Regions from separate parts of the Vreelandella sp. GE22 genome, predicted to be linked through region 1. Evidence: predicted binding sites of a transcription regulator. Region 1 holds the regulator's gene; the other holds the start of a gene.
What was found. Region 1 encodes FNR, which switches genes on or off when oxygen is low (the NO sensors DNR and NnrR bind a similar motif). Its sites were predicted from a motif close to TTGATNTANATCAA; they were not measured.
Positions count from the first base shown of each region.

Region 2: the regulator FNR is predicted to act here: its motif matches at 1,728-1,741, upstream of ACWHRL_RS06130 (OmpW/AlkL family protein).

Region 1 is NZ_OZ309110.1:652,538-655,720, forward strand. It holds gene ttcA (tRNA 2-thiocytidine(32) synthetase TtcA) at 1-659, shown strand, start outside; gene fnr (fumarate/nitrate reduction transcriptional regulator Fnr) at 667-1,407, opposite strand; gene hemN (oxygen-independent coproporphyrinogen III oxidase) at 1,442-2,851, opposite strand; gene ACWHRL_RS03160 (sulfite exporter TauE/SafE family protein) at 2,959-3,183, opposite strand, start outside.
Region 2 is NZ_OZ309110.1:1,296,712-1,299,894, reverse strand. It holds gene putA (bifunctional proline dehydrogenase/L-glutamate gamma-semialdehyde dehydrogenase PutA) at 1-22, shown strand, start outside; gene putP (sodium/proline symporter PutP) at 174-1,664, shown strand; gene ACWHRL_RS06130 (OmpW/AlkL family protein) at 1,835-2,473, shown strand; gene ACWHRL_RS06125 (YqcC family protein) at 2,561-2,893, opposite strand; gene ACWHRL_RS06120 (DUF3549 family protein) at 3,161-3,183, shown strand, end outside.

The DNA.
Region 1 (3,183 bases):
ACGCCCCGGTCAATTTTTCGCTGGTGGCGGTGAATCTCGACCAGAAACAGCCCGGCTTCCCCGAGCACGTGCTGCCGCGCTACCTCGACAAGCTGGACGTCGAGTACCATATTCTCGAGCGTGATACCTACTCGGTGGTGAAGGAGAAAACCCCGGAGGGCAAGACGACCTGCGCGCTTTGCTCGCGGCTACGCCGTGGCTCGCTCTACGGGTTTGCCGAAGAGATCGGCGCCAACAAGGTGGCGCTTGGTCACCACCGGGAAGATATTCTCGAAACCCTTTTCTTGAACATGTTCTTCGGCGGCACGCTCAAGGCCATGCCGCCCAAGCTTTTGTCCGATGATGGCAGGAATATCGTGATTCGCCCGCTGGCCTACTGCAAGGAGGCGGATATCGCCGAGTTCTCGCGGCTAATGGAATTTCCCATTATTCCCTGCAACCTGTGCGGCTCGCAGCCCAACATGCAGCGTCAGAACGTCAAGGCGATGCTTGCCGAGTGGGATAAAAAGTACCCGGGCCGGCTCGAAAGCATGTTCAAAGCGGTGACCAACGTCGCCCCTTCGCAGTTGGCCGACCAGGCGCTGTTCGACTTCCAGGGCCTGGAAGCCAAACAGGCGGAAATGAAGGCCGGGCGTATTCAGGCGCTCAATGTGGGCTAAAGGCGGGTTAGGCGGACACTTCTTCGTCGGCCAGGGTGGTCAAGCGCGCCATATCGAGAATGTTCACCTCGCGTCCGGAAACGGCGACCACCTGCTGCTGCTGAAGCCGGCTTAAAATCCGGCTGACCGTCTCGACGGCCAACCCCAGGTAGTTGCCGATATCGGCCCGCGCCATGGAGAGGCGGAAGCTATAGGGCGAGTAGCCGCGGCGGCGGAAACGATCAGAGAGCGTGGTGAGAAACGTCGCCAGGCGCTGGTCGGCGGTCTTGCGCGATAAAAGGCGCATCATCCGGCGGTCGTCGCGAAGCTCTTTGCTCATGCTGCGATAGAGTTGGCCGCGCAGCTCGGGCAGCTCTTCGGAGAGCTTGTCCAGGTGCTGGAACGGAATCTCACATACCGTGGTGGTTTCGAGCGCAATGGCGCTGCCCGGGTACAATTCCTCATCGATACCGTCGAGGCCGACCAGCTCGCTTGGTAAATAGAAGTTAGTGAGCTGGTCGTCGCCATTGCCTTCGCTGGTTACCTGCTTGAGACTTCCCGAACGGACCGCGTAGACGCTGGAGAAGCGCTCGCCTTGATGAAACAGCGCCTCGCCCTTTTTGAGCGGCGCGCGGCGGCGGATGATGGCGTCGAACTGGCTGACGTCCTCGAGCTGCAGCGCTAGCGGTAAACAGAGCGAACTCAAGCTGCAGGTTTGGCAGCGCGGCGCCTGTAGCATCGAGCGGCGTTGGCTGGCAGTGATGGACATCACCTTCTCCTCGTATGGCCGGGTACTTAGCATCTTATAAGATTCTTGAATAACGTGCGGCGAACTGCTCTGTCAAGTAAGTATCGAAGGCCATGGCCAAGTGGCGGATCAGTAGCCGACCGATCGGCGTAACGTTCAATACCAGGTCCTGGCGCGTCACCAGCCCGTCACGTTCGGCCTGGCGCAGGTTATCCAGCGCTTGGGCGAAGTACGTTTCGGCATCGATCCCGAAACGGGTGCCAATGGCCGCCAGGTCCAGGTGCATATCGCACATTAGCCGCTCGATCACCTCGCGGCGAATGAGGTCGTCCGGGGTCAGGCGCACGCCTTTACAGGTGGCCAGTTTACCCTGATCCAGCGCCTTTGCGTAGTCATCCAGGGTGACCGGGTTCTGCGCGTAGACGTCGTCGACCCGGGAAATCGCCGACACCCCCAAACCGATCAAATCGCACTGCGCGTGGCTTGAGTACCCCTGGAAGTTACGCTGGAGCGTGCCGTTTTGCTGGGCGAGCGTCAGGCTATCATCGGCGCGGGCGAAGTGGTCCATGCCGATATGCACATAGCCCGCTTGGCCTAACATTTCGATACTCATGCGCAAAATGGCGAGCTTTTCATCGGCGCCGGGCAAGTCGGCTTCGAGAATACGCCGCTGGGGCGCAAAGCGCGTGGGCAGGTGAGCGTAATTGAAAAGCGATAACCTGGCCGGGTTGAGCTCGATGATCTGAGCAAGCGTATCGGCGAAGCGTTGCTCGGTTTGGCGCGGAAGCCCATAGATCAGGTCCACGTTGAGCGAGCTAAAGCCCAATCGGTGCGCCTCGTCCATCAGGGTTTCGGTGAGCCTGCGGGGCTGGACGCGGTTAATCGCTTTCTGGACCTCGATGTCCAGATCCTGCACGCCCAGACTCAGCCGATTGAACCCAAGCGATTGAAGATGGCGCAGGGTGAGGACGTCCGCCTCGCGCGGGTCGATTTCGATGGCGTAATCCCGCGCCGGGTCACTCGAGAGCCCGAAGCGGGCATCCATCCGGTCGATCAGGTCGCCCATCTGCGAGAGCGTCAAAAAGGTAGGCGTGCCACCGCCCCAGTGAAGCTGCTGCACCGGGCGCGCGGTATCCACGTGGCGCGCGGCCAGCACCATTTCCCGGTCGAGGCGGGAAAGGTAGGGCTCGGCCAACTGGCGATTCTTGGTCGCGATCTTGTTGCAGGCGCAGTAAAAGCAGATCTTCTCGCAAAACGGAATATGTACATAAAGCGACAGCGCCCTTTGGCTATCGTTGCTTCGCGCTAAAGCGTCGGTAAGATCCTCCGGGCCAAACGCTTCGTGAAAAGCGAGCGCCGTGGGGTAGGAGGTGTAGCGCGGCCCGCTTTTATCGTAGCGGCGCACGAGCGCTTCATCCCAGGCGGGAGCGGGTGACGAGGGGGCAACGTGGGCGCAGGTCGACATAAAAGCTCCCGGGTAGGTGAATGAGCGGCCGGACGGGTAGGTGGCGACGTACAGATTAACGTCTGCCGCCAAGGCCTACGTTGAGCTGAGTCAAGAAAGCCCGCCGCTTAATGCCCTGCGTGGGGTAAAAGCGCCCACAGCTGGTAAAGCGCAAAGCCGATGATGAGAAGCGCCGCGACGACGCGGGTGGCCGGGTGGCGGATTAGCCCGGCAAGCGTGCGGGCGGCAAAACCGGTGGCCAAAAGCGCGGGCAGCGTGCCCAGGCCGAACGCACCCATGAGCAGCGCGCCCTGAGCGGGGCTGGCGCTGGCCATGCTCCAGGCAAGCATCGA
Region 2 (3,183 bases), 640 kb from region 1:
GCTCGCCCTGGGCGACGAATAAGTACCCGGCTTCTTCGAACGACGGGCTCGAAACCCTGGCGCTCGCCCCCCTCTTTTTTTTTGGGGGGGGGTGACGTCAACTTACATCAACGTATTGCTAACAATAACGAGCAGTGTCGGAGCCTTCCGATTGGATCAACAGGGGAAATTCTATGGATACTGGCGTTTGGATCAGTCTTTTCGCGTACTTTGCGCTGATGGTCGGCATAGGGGTCTATGCCATGCGCACTTCAACCTCCACCTCGGAGGATTACGTACTGGGCGGGCGAACCTTGAGCCCCAAGGTGGCCGCCCTTTCCGCCGGCGCCTCGGACATGAGCGGCTGGCTGCTGTTGGGCCTGCCCGGGGCCATGTTCGTGTCCGGGCTGGCGTCGGCCTGGATCGGTATCGGCCTTCTAGTGGGGGCCTTTTTCAACTGGCTGCTGGTTGCCCCGCGCCTGCGTGAGCAGACGGTGCATTACGGCAACGCCATTACCATTCCGGCCTTTCTGGCCAACCGCTTTCCCACCCGCGCACTGTCGCTAAGAACCGTGTCGGCCATCGTCATCGTGATCTTCTTTGCGGTGTACACGGCGTCCGGCCTGGTCGCGGGTGGGCGGCTTTTCGAAAGCGCTTTCGCCGGGGTCATCGATCTTGGCGGGTTCAGCGACTACGGCACCGGCATCATCATCACCCTCGGCGTGGTGCTGGTCTATACCGTGGTCGGCGGCTTTTTGGCGGTCAGCCTGACCGACTTCGTTCAGGGCTGCATCATGATGCTGGCACTGATCATCATGCCGGCGGTGGTACTTTTCGGCGAAGGCGGCGGCGGCTTCAGCCAGGCCTCGCAAACGCTGAACGAGGTGGACCCCACTTTGCTCTCCTGGACCGACGGGCTGACCTTCATTGGTTGGCTTTCGGCGGTGACCTGGGGGCTTGGCTACTTCGGTCAGCCGCACATCATCGTACGCTTCATGGCGATTCGCAGCCTCAAGGACGTGCCCATCGCGCGCAATATCGGCATGAGCTGGATGCTGGTCTCCATGATCGGTGCCGTTTCATTGGGTATTTTCGGCCGCGCCTTTGCGATCCGTAATGGCCTGGACGTCGAAAACCCCGAGACGATCTTCATCATCCTCTCGGAGCTTTTGTTCCACCCGCTGATTACCGGCTTTTTGTATGCCGCGCTATTGGCGGCGGTGATGAGTACCATTTCCAGCCAGCTGCTGGTCGCCTCGTCATCGCTGACCGAGGACTTCTACCGGCTGTTTTTGCGCAAACAAGCAAGCGAGAAAGAGACCGTCACCGTTGGCCGTATAAGCGTGGCGCTGGTAGGAACCGTGGCCGCCATCATCGCCTCCAATCCGGAATCCCAGGTGTTGGGGCTCGTCAGTAACGCCTGGGCCGGTTTCGGTGCGGCGTTCGGCCCGGTGATTTTGCTTTCGCTGATGTGGTCGCGCACCAACGGCGCCGGTGCCATTGCCGGCATGGTGGTCGGGGCGCTCACCGTCATGCTCTGGATCAGCCTGGGCTTTAACGGCGAATTTTTGGGTGGCCCCGGCATTTACGAGATCATTCCCGGCTTCATTGCCTCGTTCATCGCCATCATGGTGGTGAGCAGCATGACCGCGGATGCCGGTGAATACCGTCACATCGACCGTTAAACGTTGACTGATAGCTCCAAGGCCACCTTCGGGTGGCCTTTTTTATGCGCGTTTTCAATACTCTTGCGCTGAGTCAAAAACCCGCCCGCGCCAACGCGATACGCTCTGCTAACGGTTTCAAGGTTACTTTCTCAAAGCCGAGCGTCACGTTATCCACAAGGAGCAGCGCCATGGGTCGTCTCACTTTTACTACTCTCGTCACCGCTGGCCTCGCGGCGGCCACTTTCGCCGCCAGCGGTCAGGCTTTCGCTTATGGCGAGGGTGACTTCTTCACCCGCGCCGGTATCGCCAAAGTATCGCCCAAAAGCGGCAACGGCACGCTGGACACCGCGCTTGGCGATCTCAAGGTCGATGTCGAAGACAAGTCAGACTTCGCCTTCACCCTGGGGTATCGCTTTCACGACAAGTTTGGCGTGGAGCTACTCGCCGCGCTGCCTTTCAAGCATGATATCCGCTTGAACGGCGACAACATCGCCTCGACCAAGCACCTGCCACCGACGCTGACGCTTCAGTACTACCCGCTGGGTGGCACGGAGTCACCGGTTCAGCCCTACGTAGGCGCCGGCGTCAACTACACCCGCTTCTCCAGCGAGCAGGTCGATATCGACGGCGTTAGCCTGGACCTGGACAACACCTGGGGCGCAGCGGGTCAGGCAGGCATCGACCTGCTGGTCGACGATCACTGGTCGCTGAACGCCGCGGTCTGGTACCTGGATATCGACAGCGACGCAACCGTGGCGGGCAGTTCCGCGGGCAGCGTCGAGATCGACCCGGTGGTGGTCATGGCCGGTATTGGCTACCGTTTCTAAACTGCCGCTTGGTGCATATAACATGTATGCATAAAAAGGCCCGGTGCTTTTGCGAGCCCGGGCCTTTTACGTGCCGAACCTTCGAAGTCAGCCCTCGGTGACCAGTTTATCCACACGCTCGACGGCTCGAACCACCAACAACTGGTCGCTGGCGCGGGTTTTTTCCTGCTGCAAATAAGCGGCGACCGCCGGGGCAACCTCGCACTTGGCAGGCATCGACGCCTTGGCATCGATCATCGTATCGAGCTTTGGAATAAACACGAAGCGCAGCCACTGGGCCAGCGACATGGTATCGACGCAAAAAGGCTGTTGGCTTTCAAAGGCCTTCGCATCGGGGGTGGGCATACGCCAAAGCTCGGCCGCTTTCATCGCGGCTTCGAGCTCACGCAGCGCCTGGTGTAGCGATTGATGAACGCTCATAAGCTCCTGGGGAGTCGGTGCATGGATAACGCATTATCCCTTTTATGGGAACAACTTGCCATGACCCGAGCGCCTGCGCCGCACCAATCGAGTTACTCACAGATTCACAGAAAACCTGCAAGAGACTGTGGATAAACTATGGAAAGGTGACGCAGAGCCACCCCCCATGGGCCTCTGACAATGTTGCTTAATTTTTAACCGGTAAACTCGGGCTGACACTGCGCGCCGGTCGAGGTAGAGTGCAGGCCTGCACAAGGGAAGGAATTAATGCAAGCACTCCATACTCTCGA